3 regions of the Pseudoalteromonas sp. 120-MNA-CIBAN-0494 genome follow, and region 3 is predicted to be linked to each of the others. Evidence: predicted binding sites of a transcription regulator. Region 3 holds the regulator's gene; each other region holds the start of a gene.
The links. The regulator LexA, encoded in region 3, represses DNA repair genes until DNA is damaged. The targets are predictions, from matches to a motif close to TACTGTATNNNNATACAGTA.
Positions count from the first base shown of each region.

Region 1 (4,784 bases), on a different contig from region 3:
AACCGCAAAAAAAATAGCAGCGCAGTTAAACAAGCTTGGTTTTGAAGTTACAAGCAATGTAGGTGGTTTTGGCGTTGTAGGCATTTACAAAAATGGTGATGGCCCCACAGTAATGATACGTACCGATACCGACGCCTTACCTATTACAGAACAAACAGGTAAGGCGTATGCTTCTAAAGTAACAGTAATAGACGAGCACGGTGCAAAAGTAGGTGTTATGCACGGCTGCGGTCACGATATACATATGAGCTCATTCATTGGTACTGCTGAACAACTAATAGCTCAAAAAAATGCATGGCAAGGCACGCTAATGATGGTGGCACAACCCGCAGAAGAAGTAGGCGGTGGCGCTAAAGCCATGCTAAAAGAAGGCTTATTTAGTAAATATGCAAAACCTGATCACATAATTGCGCTACATGTAAGTGCAAGTGTGCCTGCCGGTAAAGTTGCGATGAAAAACGAATATACTATGGCCAGCGTCGATTCTGTTGATATAACTATAAAGGGTAAAGGCGGACATGGAGCTTATCCGCATACCACTATTGATCCGGTTATTATTGCTGCGCGCACTGTGCTTGCACTGCAAACTATTACGAGTCGTGAGCTTTCACCATTAGAGCCATCAGTTATTACTGTTGGATCTATTCATGGTGGCTCAAAACATAATGTAATTTCTGATGAAGTAAAGTTACAACTTACATTAGGCAGCTATAACCCTGATATTAGAAATGCACAAATTGCAGCAATTAAACGCATTACCGCCGGTATTGCACAAAGCGCAGGCCTTGAGGAAGCGCTCTACCCTAAGGTGCAAGTACATGAAGATGAGTCAATTCCATCTACATATAACAATCCGGCACAAACCAACCTTGTGCGTCAAAGTATTGCCAGCGCTATTGGTGATGAAAATGTGCTTGAAACCCTCCCTGTAATGGCAGGTGAAGACTTTGGCTTATATGGCCGCACTGACGAAAATATTCCTATCACACTATTTTGGCTCGGTGGCGTTAACCAAGCAAAATATGCAAGTGCAATAAAAGCGGGCAAAACATTACCTTCACTGCATTCAAGTAAGTTTGCCCCAGACTATAAAGTCGCACTACCAACTGGCATTAAAGCCATGAGTAATGCAGCGGTAACTTTGTTTAATCAATAGTTTTATTTAAATAATAGCTCTGTAGTTAACCTGTAACAGAGCTTTTTTTATAACTCGACTTTTTATAAGGCGTTTTTTGGCCACGTTTAACAAAACGCTTTTTAGCTGAAGTTTTAGGCAGCTTTGCAAATACATTGCTATCGCAATTTGCAGCTTGTTGTACAAAACTATTTAAGTCGGCAAGTAAAGGCTGTAAAAATTGCTGATAGCTCATTACTTGCTGTGCAATATCACCTAAGCTCGATTCCCATTTAGCGGTTAAATCGGGGCGAACTAAACCTTGCGGCAGCACGCTAATAAGTGCAATCCCGGTTTCGGTTGCTTTAATTAATTTGCCTTCACGTTTTAAAAAACGGCGTTTAAATAATAATTCAATGATCCCCGCTCGCGTTGCCTCTGTGCCTAAGCCATCGGTGTCTTTAAGTACTTTTTTTATCTGTGGATCTTGTACATAGCGGCTTATGCCTGTCATGGCTGCAAGTAAAGTCGCATCACTAAAGTGCGCTGGCGGAGAGGTATATTTTTCAACAACCTCCCCTTGCGAGCAAAAAAGTAACATGTCTTTTGTTAAAGGCGGTAGCGTGGCTTCATCTTTCAATTCAGACTTACCCATTAGCACCTTAAAACCCAAGCTTACATCTTGCTTTGCATTTGCTTTAAATAACCCGCCAGCAATAGTTATCTCTGCTTTAGTTTCGTTGTAAATATAGTCGGGATAAAACTGTATTAAATAATGACGACATATTAATTGATAAACCTTTGTCTCATCGCTACCTAAACTTGCCGACTTTAACTGTTTTGCCGTAGGGACAATGGCGTGATGCGCAGCCACTTTTGAATCGTTAAAACATTTACTACGTTTTTTACTATCAGCTGCTTTTACTAACTCAACACCTTGCCCGCCATTAGTGCTTATAGCTTTTAAAATAGCAGACGCATCTTGGTGATGATCATTAGGTAAGTAGCGGTTGTCTGAACGCGGGTAGGTAATTAACTTATGACGCTCATAAAGAGTTTGGCATATATCCAGCACCTTTTGCGCTGGCATAGCAAATGCTTTTGCCGCGTCTATCTGCAAAGCAGATAAGTTATAAGGCAGTGGCGCAGTTTGTTTTTTTTGCTTTTGTTCAAGCGCCGTTAGCTCAGCATTTTGCTGTGTGATACGCGAGGCTACGTTTTCAGCCAATGCTTTATTTAATACTCGCCCTTCTTCGTCTTGATAAGGCTCACATGCCTTACTGGGTATCCATTTTGCACTAAATGATTGTTTTTCGGGGGTGACTAAGTGGGCTAATACTTCATAAAATGGCTTCGATACGAAATTTGCTATGTCATTATCTCTATTAACCACCAAGCCAAGTATGGGTGTTTGTACTCGTCCCACAGAAAGTACGTTACCAAACCCAGCTTTTTGCCCTGCTAAAGTATAAGCGCGGGTTAAATTCATACCAAACAACCAATCAGCACGAGAGCGCGCTAAGGCTGAAACGCTCAACGGAATAAACTCACGGTTAGATCGCATAGTCGTTAATGCTTTTTTTACTGCAGCTAAGTTTAAATCACTAATTAATAAGCGTTGAATATGCTGCTTTTTAGTTTTACTTATTTTGGCTTCTTCAATAACTTGATCGACAAGTAATTGCCCTTCTCTATCGGGATCACCTGCATGCACTAGTGCTGTAGCCTGTTTGATTAGCTTTTTTAACACAGTAAGTTGCTTGCGAGTTTTAGTTTTTGCTTTTAATTGCCACTGCTCAGGAATGATAGGTAGGTGCTCAAACTGCCACTTTTTAAAGCGCTCATCATAGTCATCGGGCTCGGCTTGCTCGAGCAAATGACCAATACACCAAGATACGCAATCACCATTTGCAACTTCAATGTAGCCATCGTGCTTTTTGTGCGGTTTTGGTAACGCGTCGGCAATAGCACGCCCTAATGACGGCTTTTCGGCAATATAGAGTTTCATAAGCAAGCTCTTTTACTGTTTATATACACAGTAGTTTAGCATATCAATTCACAGCGTGGGATGTTTTTATTAAACCGTACTATTTAACAACTCTGAGGTATTTGGCTGAGGTGGTGACTTTTAGTCAATTTTGACTAAAAGTCACCTGAAATCAATTACACTTAGTTTGCTTAAACCAAGTGTGTTTTTAATAAAATGACTGCTACCTTACATCGATAGGATCAGACTCTTTGGCTTTTCCTTGTAAAATAGATATTTCAACGCGACGATTACGACGGCGATCTTCATTGCTGTCATTTGGCACTAACGGCCGGGTTTCAGCACGCCCTACTACCATCATTCTATTTTTATCAAATCCAACTACTTTTTGCAGCTCACTAGCTACTGCAACTGCACGCTTAGATGAAAGATCCCAGTTATTAATATATAACTCGTTTGAAACCTGAAAATCGTCGGTATGCCCCGACACAGTAATTTCTCCAGGCACATCTTTTAATAGCACGCCAATTTCTTGAATAATGGGTTTAAACTTAGGTTGTAAAAATGCACTACCCGAAGGGAAAGAGCCATTTTCGCGAATACGAATAATTATTTGCTGCCCTAATGATTCAAGCTCTATGGCACCATCAATTATTTGTTTTTCTAATTGCTGGGCAATTTTTTTAACTAAGTCGTTTGTTTGCTGTTGATCGGCCGCTGAAATTGCTTGCTCCGATGCTTGCTCTTTGGAAGTACTACGCGACTCGCCACCACGTTTATCGCCCCGCTGCTCTTGCCTTCCGCCTGCTGAACTTTCATCACCTGCCTGAAACTCTAACATTTGCTGGGTCATTTCTACCGTTTGCTGTTGAATTGTTTCAATTGGGGTAGGCTCTGGCTTGCCCGGAGTAAACTCCATAGCAATAACTGATGTGCCTTTGGGAATATCTTTAACTTCTATTTTATTTTGTACACCAAATGCAAATTTCATCGAACCGGCAATTTGTTTAAATTTAAGTACATCCATTTCAGAAAACGCAAGCAAGAGCACAAAAAAGCACATTAATAGCGACATTAAATCTGCGAATGTCCCCATCCACGCAGGTAAACCTGGGGGTGGGCACTTGCACTCTTGATCAGACATAGTTAATCCTCAGTGTTTACTTTACGTTTTGATTCAGCAAGATAGTTTTTCAAAATACCTTCTATTACTTTTGGATTTTGACCATCTTGAATACCTAAAACCGCATCTAAAATTAAACGTTGATTCATTGCCTCTTCGTCTTTACGCAGCTCCAATTTTGTTTGAATAGGAATAGCGACTACGTTAGCTAAAAATGCGCCGTATAATGTGGTTAACAATGCCACCGCCATAGCCGGACCAATTGCTTTAGGATCATCCATATTAGATAACATCGCAACTAAGCCTATTAAAGTGCCTATCATTCCCATTGCTGGGGCTATATCACCCAAAGATTTAAATAAAGTAGCACCCGACTCATGCCGTGCTGTAGTTAATGAAATATCTTTTTGCAGTGTGGCCCGCACTACGTCTGCGTCGTGGCCATCTACTAGCATGTCAACGCCTTTGCGCATAAATGGATTCGGTATTTCTGCCTCTTCAAGTGCTAAAAACCCGCCTTTACGTGCTGAATCTGCAAGTTCAACTGCTTTTTCGATTAA
Region 1 covers NZ_JBEOOE010000020.1:55,573-60,356, reverse strand. Annotated here, with positions in the region: gene AAEY55_RS12495 (amidohydrolase) at 1-1,156, shown strand, start outside; gene AAEY55_RS12490 (DNA topoisomerase III) at 1,182-3,122, opposite strand; gene AAEY55_RS12485 (flagellar motor protein MotB) at 3,325-4,245, opposite strand; gene pomA (flagellar motor protein PomA) at 4,248-4,784, opposite strand, start outside.
Region 1: AAEY55_RS12490 (DNA topoisomerase III) is a predicted target of LexA. The motif match lies at 3,136-3,155, and genes of this name have one in related genera.

Region 2 (4,784 bases), on a different contig from region 3:
ATAGCTAAAGCAGAGCAACAAAATTTAAAAACCGCACAAATGCTTTACTTCGACACCATGTTATTTGCCAACGATGAAATGCAATTTAGTTCGGTAAAAGCGGCTTCAAGTGGTTACCCGTTAAAGGGGCAACTTAAGGTTAAGTCGAGCCTAAATGGAGAAACCGAAGTTGCTAACGGCGGACCAACACTTGGCAATGTGTGGCTTAGCGAGTCGGTATTTTATAGTTTAAATATAGATATAGGCGATGTAGTAGAGCTAGGTGCTGCATTATTTAACGTTGAAAAAGTAATTGTAGAAGAGCCCGACGCGCCTTTTAATGTGTTTTCGAGTAGCCGCAGGGTGCTTATAAACATTAACGACGTGGAAAAAACAGAAGTAATACAACCGGGTAGCCGAGTGTTTTATCGTCAGCTTTATGCCGGCGATGAAAGCGATATAAATAGTTTTTACGATTGGCTAAAACCGCAGTTAAAAGAAAACCAGCAATGGTATGGCGTAAAAGATCGCCAATCGCCAATATCTAATAGTTTAAACCGTGCAGAAAGTTTTTTGTTGCTAGCAGGTTTGCTGGGCATTATTTTAGCCGCAGTGGCAATTGCGGTGTCTGCAAAGCGTTATTGTGAACGCCAATACGACCCAGTTGCTATGATGAAAACCTTAGGTGGTAGCCGGGCAATGATCCGCAAAATTTACCTTACACATTTATTAATGGTGTGTTTAATGGCGGTCACTGTGGGTTTATTAATTGGCTATGGTTTACAAGAAATTGCGACACATTATTTAGCAAAAAGCATGGGTACAACTTTGCCAATGGCGGGTTTTAAGCCGTGGTTAGTGGCAATTAGTACAGGTGTAATTTGTGCTGTGATGTTTTCTATCAAGCCCTTATTTGATTTATTTGATATTCCGCCATTGCGAGTGCTGCGTCGTAACTTAGGCGATAAACTAGCGGTTAGCCGGGTGCACTTAGCTATGAGTGCGTTTACCGTGTTTTTACTCATGTGGCTATTTAGCAATAATATAAAAATTACTCTGATTTTGTTTGCCTCAACCCTTACTTTAATTGGCGTGTTGTTTTTGGTGTCTAAAGTTATATTTGGTGGTGGCCGTAAATTGGGCTTAAAGCCGGGTAATAGTTGGTCGCTGGCAATTGCGTCAATTCAAAAGCGTGCAAATGTGAATGCAGTCCAGCTGATCAGCTTTTCCCTCGCTATTAAGCTATTACTATTTTTAGTGGTACTTAAAAACGACATGATAGCCGATTGGCAGTCGCAGTTACCAGACGATGCTCCCAATGCATTTTTAGTCAATATTACCCAAAACGAACTTGAGCCAATTAATACTTATTTGGCACAAAAAAACATTCAGGTATCGGAGTTTTATCCCACCATTCGTGGCCGGGTAAATGCGGTAAATGGCGAGCTGGTAGCGCGAGAAGTATCATTGCAAGACAACGAGAAAAAAGATGAAGAGGCACGCGCTGGTATTGGTCGCGAGCTAAATTTAACCTGGCTTGAAACGCCGCCAGCGCAAAACGAAATAGTGCAAGGGCAGTGGTTTAATGAAAACACATTAGCAGAGGCATCTATTGAGGAGTCTATGCTTGAGCGTTTAGATGTTGAACTTGGCGACACGTTAACGTTTTTAATTGGTGCGCAGTCGTTTGACGCTAAAATTACCAGTGTGCGTAAAGTAAACTGGGCCACCCTTAAGCCAAACTTTTTTATTATTTTAAGCCCTGATGTGCTCAAAGACTTTCCGGCAACGTATATTTCGTCGGTACGTATTGAGCCTGATCAAAAACGCGACTTTAGTCAATTGCTGCGCAGCTACCCAACGGTTACCGCCATAGATGTAGGTAACTTTGTTAAACAAATACAATCAACCATAGAGCAAGTGTCACTTGCAATTGGCTTTGTACTTACTATTGTGGTGTTGTGTGGTGCACTGGTATTAATATCGCAAGTGCAAGCAAGCTTAGGCGAGCGCATGCAAGAAATTGTAATACTGCGCACACTTGGTGCAAAAAGCCGGCTTATTAAAAACGCTACTTTATATGAGTTTTTATTGCTTGGTGGTTTGGCCGGCTTAGTTGCCGCTTTTTTTAGTGATATTGCACTATTAGTTGTACAGCAGCAGTTATTTGATCTGGCGGGTAAATTACATCCACATATTTGGATAATAGGACCGGTGGCAGGTGGAGTGTTTGTAGCGGGGTTAGGCTATTTTATGATTGCTCGCACACTTAAGCAAAACACCCAAGGGCTGGTGCGTGCGTTAGGTTAAGTTGCCAATATTTAAGCAAAAGGAAAACGCCCACTTAAGTGGGCGTTTTTGTTTTATTGTTACTGGTAATTTATACAGTGCTCTGGCATTATTAGCCTAATTAACGAATAACAATAATGAGAGTGCTTTTTGGCCATAATTTTAGGGATTGATCCAGGCTCACGCTTAACTGGCTACGGTGTTGTAGCGCATCAGGGGTCTAAATTCACTTATTTAGGCAGTGGTTGCATTAAATTAGCGGATCATGAGTTTCATATAAGACTTAAAATGATTTACCAAGGCATTACCCAGCTTATAGAGCAGTTTTCGCCAGAAACCTTCGCGATAGAAAAAGTGTTTATGGCGCACAATCCCGACTCAGCCTTAAAGCTAGGCCAAGCACGTGGTGCTGCTATTGTAGGCGCTGCAATGGCCGACTTACCAGTATTTGAATACTCAGCAAGGCAAATAAAACAAGCCGTAGTAGGCAATGGTGGCGCCGATAAAACTCAAGTACAGCATATGGTTAAAAACATTTTAAAACTACCTGGTACGCCACAAGCTGATGCCGCCGATGCACTGGCTATTGCTATTTGCCATGCGCACTCAGAACAAAATTTAATAAAACTAGCGGGTAGCGCAAGCAAAACCGTTAGAGGACGTTTAAGGAAATAACTATGATTGGTCGCTTAAATGGTATTTTAGTAGAAAAACAACCTCCCGAAATATTATTAGAGGTAAGTGGTGTTGGCTACGAAGTGCAAATGCCAATGACCTGCTTTTATGACTTACCTAAAGTTGGCGAAAATGCCATTGTTTATACTCATTTTGTAGTACGCGAAGATGCACAACTATTGTTTGGCTTTAACAACAAAGTAGAGCGTGCCTTATTTAGAGAGTTATTAAAGGCCAATGGCGTAGGGCCAAAGCTAGGTTTAGCTATTTTGTCGGGTATGTCGGCGCAGCAATTTGTAAGCTGTGTAAATAACGAAGACTCCACAAGCTTAGTTAAATTACCCGGTGTAGGTAAAAAAACCGCCGAGCGGCTAGTACTCGAAATGAAAGACAGATTAAAAAATTGGGGCAACGATTTATTCACCCCTTTCAGCGACAGTGCGGTTATTGAGCCGTTTAGCGACGCAACAATTGCTAATAATGCCGCCGATGATGCTGTGTCGGCTTTGGTGTCGCTAGGTTATAAATTGCCACAAGCGCAAAAAGCAGTAAAATCAGTAAGTAAACCCGATATGTCTACTGAGGTTCTTATTAAAGAATCTTTAAAATCAATGCTGTGAGTAACCTATGATCGAAGCTGATCGCTTAATTGACGCGACTGAAAAACCCAACGAAGACTCTATAGACCGTGCAATTAGGCCAAAACTACTCGCCGATTACCGTGGTCAACCGCATGTTAAACAGCAAATGGAAATTTTTATTGAAGCGGCCCGTAGCCGAGGCGAAGCACTCGATCACCTGCTTATTTTTGGCCCACCAGGTTTGGGTAAAACTACATTAGCTAATATTGTTGCCAACGAGCTGCAGGTAAATATAAAGGCAACCTCAGGGCCAGTGCTCGAAAAAGCCGGTGATTTAGCCGCATTGCTAACCAACCTTGAAGAAGGTGATGTATTATTTATTGATGAAATACACAGGTTAAGCCCACAAGTTGAAGAAATACTCTACCCAGCAATGGAAGACTACCAACTTGATATTATGATAGGTGAAGGCCCAGCAGCACGCTCGATAAAATTAGATTTACCCTCGTTTACGCTTATTGGCGCAACGACTCGCGCGGGTTCGTTAACCTCGCCACTGCGTGACCGCTTTGGTATTGTGCAGCGCTTAGAGTTTTATTCAGTAGAAGACTTATCGTACATAGTAGGGCGATCGGCGCATTTTCTTGATTTAGAAATGTGCGACGAGGGTGCAGTTGAAATTGCTAAACGCTCACGCGGTACCCCCCGTATTGCCAATAGATTACTACGCCGAGTGCGTGACTACACCCAAGTAAAGTCAGACGGTACGGTAAACGCCGAAGTGGCAGAGCTGGCACTTAATATGATAGATGTAGATAAAAGCGGTTTTGATTATATGGATCGTAAGTACTTACTCGCCATTATAGAAAAATTTATGGGCGGCCCAGTTGGGCTCGACAATATAGCTGCAGCTATTGGCGAGGAAAAAGAGACTATTGAAGATGTAATAGAACCCTTTTTAATTCAACAGGGCTTTATTCAGCGTACACCCCGTGGACGAATAGTGTCAGACAACGCATATCATCACTTTGGTTTACTACCAAAGCAAGACTAATAAAAAGCTTTACCCAATTTAAAAAGCCATTGCGATTAATTAATTGCAATGGCTTTTTAGTTTATGCTTAGCCGTGTTTTATGTTGCTTTGCGCTGCCGTTATATTCATTCTATAGGCATGTTATTGGCGCTATACTTGGTGAGTTTTAATGTGGTTGGTATGCGTACTTAAATTTAGCAATAATTCACGATGCGTTAAGTCAATC
Region 2 covers NZ_JBEOOE010000029.1:6,150-10,933, reverse strand. Annotated here, with positions in the region: gene AAEY55_RS14580 (FtsX-like permease family protein) at 1-2,289, shown strand, start outside; gene ruvC (crossover junction endodeoxyribonuclease RuvC) at 2,419-2,943, shown strand; gene ruvA (Holliday junction branch migration protein RuvA) at 2,946-3,563, shown strand; gene ruvB (Holliday junction branch migration DNA helicase RuvB) at 3,571-4,578, shown strand.
Region 2: ruvC (crossover junction endodeoxyribonuclease RuvC) is a predicted target of LexA. The motif match lies at 2,350-2,369, and genes of this name have one in related genera.

Region 3 (4,784 bases):
ATTTGGTATAAGCGTAAAACTGCGTTAAAGTTTACAGCGAACTAATTAGAGGATAAACAGCAGACAATGTCGGAAATTCAATTTTTAAATGTAGACCTAGAGCTTGAGTCAAAGCAAGATATTAGCGTGCTTGTAGCTGACCTAAAAAAAATCGCCACTATTTTACATTATGATAAAGACGAATACCGTCAGTTAGCGCGTATAGAAGTAACAGGCGAAATATCTTCACCGGATAAAGCAATTAACCACTTATGTGAGTTAGTAGAGTCATGCTCGCGGGCTGCACTTAAGCAATGGTTGAGTTGTTCGCGCCGTACCTTTGATATTGGTTTTGAATCGGGCACTTCGCCAAAGTGTTTTAACCAAGCGCTGCACGCCGATACATTATTACGTATATCGGCAATTGGTGCAGGCATGGAAATTACTATTTACCCGCTAGAAAAATAGCGTTAGCCTTTGCGCTCTACAACAGCTGCGGTCATTTTTGATACGCAGCAAAGCTCGCCGCGACTATTCGTTATTTTTATTTCCCATACTGAGCTACGTTTGCCAATATGAAACGCTTTTGCGGTGGCGGTTAAGGTGCCATTACGCGAGGCTTTTAAATGGCTGGCACTGATCTCTTGCCCTACACAATAAAATTTAGTGAAGTCGACCACAAAATTAGCCGCGTAGCTGGCAACACTTTCGGCTAAAACCACGTTTGCTCCGCCATGCACCATGCCTATAGGGTTATGGTGCGCAGGAATTGCTGGCATAGTGGCAACTAAGTAATCATCACCAATTTCAGTTATTTCAATCCCCATGGTTTTCATCAGTGTACCTTGGCCATTTATGCCTTGGTCTAACTGCTTACAAAACGCTAAAGTAATAGGTTGATGCCAAATACTCATTGTTACTCCTTTAAAGGTTGAAAACGATAACCGATAATACGATTTTTCATGGCGATATGATAGCCAAATTAGTGCAGCTACTGCATGGTAATACAGTGCTACTTTTTGCTTTCTACATAGTGCTTAATTTCATCGAGATCTTTTTTTAGCATTTTACGCATCGAACTTTTAAGAAAAAACCCTATCACTGCAGAGATCATTTTTACCCAAATAGACTCAGAGCTATCAGAAAAAGTCATGGTTAAACAGGTGCTAGGTTCGGCGGCGGTAAGTGACAGCTTAGTGGTATAAACTGCCCCGCCATTTTCTGCGCGAGTGCAATAGTATTCATTAGTAACAGCTTCGGTGATCCACATGGTTTCTGAGGCTGCTTTGCCAAAAATTTTTCGTGTTTCTAACCATTTTAGGCCCACTAGCCCTTGTGGTGGCTTCTCGATTATTTTTACATCAATAATGCCAGACAGCATATTGGCACTGTTTTCGATGTCAGTTATTGCCGCCCATACTTTACGTTTAGGACCGTTAATTATTACCGCTACAGTGATATTCATAACACTCTCCGTTAATTCACATTGATGAAGTTAAGGCCCATTACAAAAACGATAGTTAACTAATTTTTAATAACAGCAACAACTTAGTAGTTATGTAATTAATGTAACGTAAAACTAACACTATCGTGATCTGCGTAATTTTATCTGTAATTTACTTGGTAATTTTAAGCTTAGACCAATGCCACCTTTGGCAGCAAAGGCGAGGAGTAATTTAAATTTGCGATTTTCAGATAACTGTATATACTCACAGTTAAATGTACTGTATGGAAAACCAGTTGTATGCGACCATTAACTAACCGCCAAGCGCAAATACTCGAACTTATTAAAGTGTTTATTAAAGACACTGGTATGCCTCCTACACGCGCAGAAATTGCACAAACATTAGGCTTTAAAAGTGCTAATGCAGCAGAAGAGCATTTAAAAGCGCTGGCTAAAAAAGGCGCTATTAAAATGAAACCAGGCGCTAGCCGTGGTATTCAACTTATTGAAGAAGATGAACCAGAACAACTTGGTTTACCGTTAATAGGCCGTGTAGCTGCCGGCGAACCTATTTTGGCGCAACAACATGTTGAGAGCCATTGTAAAATTGACCCGTTAATGTTTAAACCCGCTGCCGATTTTTTATTGCGTGTAAATGGTATGAGCATGCGAGATATTGGTATTATGGATGGTGATTTACTGGCTGTTCATCGCACTCAAGTTGCCGAAAATGGCCAAGTTATTGTTGCCCGCGTTGATGACGATGTAACGGTAAAACGCTTAGAAAAAGCAGGCAAAAAAGTATTATTGCATGCTGAAAATAAAGAATTTTCGTCGATAGAAGTGGATCTTGAAAACGAATCTTTTAATATTGAAGGCTTAGCTGTTGGGGTTATTCGTAATGCTGACTGGATGTGACAATTAAGCTGTTATAGCTATGTAAAATATCGGCATAATTTAATAGCTCAGATAATTAATGCGCACTTTTTAGTGCGCTTTTTTTTGCCTTTTTTTTGTGAAAATTCCGCTGCAATGAAAAAATTATATTAAGTTTATGTTTTTTATCATTTAAGTATTTAATACTCGTTATCGCTGTCTTTTTATTTGTAACCCTTGCTGTTGCTCACTTCCTGCTTAGAACAAAATTAAATAAATCCCATATTTACGCTAATCCCCTAATATTATTTGATTATTTTTCAAACTAAAACTTGCTAGTTGTTCAATTATTAACTAATTGTTAATGGGCTGGACTAACAATAACTCACAGCTTTAGTTTTGAGAAAATATATTTATATATCCGGCAGCAATACAAAAATAAAAAATAACAAATTGGCATTTAAAGCTTATGTCTTTTTGTTTTGCACTCGCAACAGTATTAAAGGAGCTGTCACATGGGTAAATTGAGCTCTACCTTGTGGCTTATATTGTTTGTTTTTCCGCAGTTAGCATTGGCAAATAGCCAATATAATATGCGCAAAGGCGTAACCGATATAAGTAATAATGTTTATCAACTACACATGACCATATTTTTAATATGCTGTGTAATAGGCGTGATTGTATTTGCCGTTATGTTTTGGGCACTTATTCATCATCGTAAATCTAAAGGAGCAGTTGCTGCTCAATTTCACGAAAGTACCAAAGTAGAAATACTCTGGACAGCAATTCCATTTGTTATTTTAATAGCAATGGCAGTCCCCGCAACTAAAACATTAATAGCGATGGAAGATGCCAGTAAAGCGGATATCACTATTAAAGTAACTGGTTCACAATGGAAATGGCATTACGAATATATGGGGGAAGATGTTGAGTTTTACTCAATACTTGCCACACCGCAAAATGAAATTGCTAACCTAGCCGATAAAAACCCCAACTATTTACTTGAGGTAGATAAGCCTCTGGTATTACCGATCAATAAAAAAGTACGCTTTTTAATGACCTCCGACGATGTTATTCATTCTTGGTGGGTGCCCGATTTTGCTATTAAAAAAGATGCAAACCCGGGGTTTATTAACGAAACGTGGACCAACATAAACGAAGTCGGTATTTATCGCGGTCAGTGTGCTGAGCTATGCGGTAAAGATCATGGCTTTATGCCAGTGGTAGTAGAGGCTAAGTCAGAGGCCGATTTTAAAGTTTGGCTAGCAGATGCTAAACAAGCAAAGCAAAAAGCAGCAGCAGCAGATGCTGCATTACTTGACCAAACACTCCCTAAAGAAGAATTAATGACTTTGGGTGAGCAAGTGTATATGGCCAATTGTGCTGCATGTCATCAGCCCACAGGGTTAGGTTTGCCAGGCGTTTTTCCTGCACTTAAAGGCAGCCCGATAGTGCTTGGCGATATAAAAGACCACATTGATATTGTTATTCACGGAAGCCCCGGCACAGCCATGCAAGCCTTTGCTAAACAGCTCTCTATAAAGCAATTAGCAGCGGTAATTACTTATAAGCGTAATGCATGGGGTAATGATACCGGTGATGTAATTCAACCAAGTGAAATACAGGCAGCACTTGATGCCGATGGGGAGGCGAACTAATGAGTAGCATAGTAGAACAACCTGACATTAATGAAGCTCACCACGCTCATCATCCTGCTAAAGGCTTTAAGCGCTGGTTATATACCACAAATCATAAAGATATAGGTAGCTTGTACTTAATTTTTTCGCTAACTATGTTTTTTATTGGTGGTGCTATGGCTATGGTGATCCGCGCTGAGTTATTTCAGCCAGGATTGCAATTAGTCGATCCTCACTTTTTTAATCAAATGACCACGGTTCATGGGTTGATTATGGTATTTGGTGCCGTTATGCCGGCCTTTACTGGCTTAGCTAACTGGATGGTGCCATTAATGATTGGCGCGCCTGATATGGCCTTACCCCGAATGAATAACTGGAGTTTTTGGATTTTACCATTCGCGTTTTTAATTTTATTATCATCGCTATTAATGCCCGGTGGCGGTCCTGCGTTTGGTTGGACTTTTTATGCGCCGCTGTCCACAACCTACAGTAATGACAATACCGCCATGTTTGTATTTGCTGTGCATATTATGGGTATTAGCTCCATTATGGGGGCAATTAATGTAATTGTAACCATAGTTAACTTGCGTGCCCCAGGCATGACTTGGATGAAGGTCCCTATGTTTGTATGGACTTGGCTGATAACGGCATTTTTATTAATTGCGGTTATGCCGGTACTCGCAGGTGCAGTGACCATGGTGCTCACCGATAAATACTTTGCAACCAGCTTTTTTGATGCAGCTGGTGGCGGTGATCCGGTGATGTTTCAGCACATATTTTGGTTTTTTGGCCACCCCGAAGTATACATAATGATTTTGCCGGCTTTTGGCATTATTTCTACTATAGTT
Region 3 covers NZ_JBEOOE010000005.1:19,283-24,066, reverse strand. Annotated here, with positions in the region: gene AAEY55_RS05455 (hypothetical protein) at 67-447, shown strand; gene AAEY55_RS05450 (PaaI family thioesterase) at 450-893, opposite strand; gene AAEY55_RS05445 (SRPBCC family protein) at 992-1,444, opposite strand; gene lexA (transcriptional repressor LexA) at 1,724-2,341, shown strand; gene coxB (cytochrome c oxidase subunit II) at 2,815-3,957, shown strand; gene ctaD (cytochrome c oxidase subunit I) at 3,957-4,784, shown strand, end outside.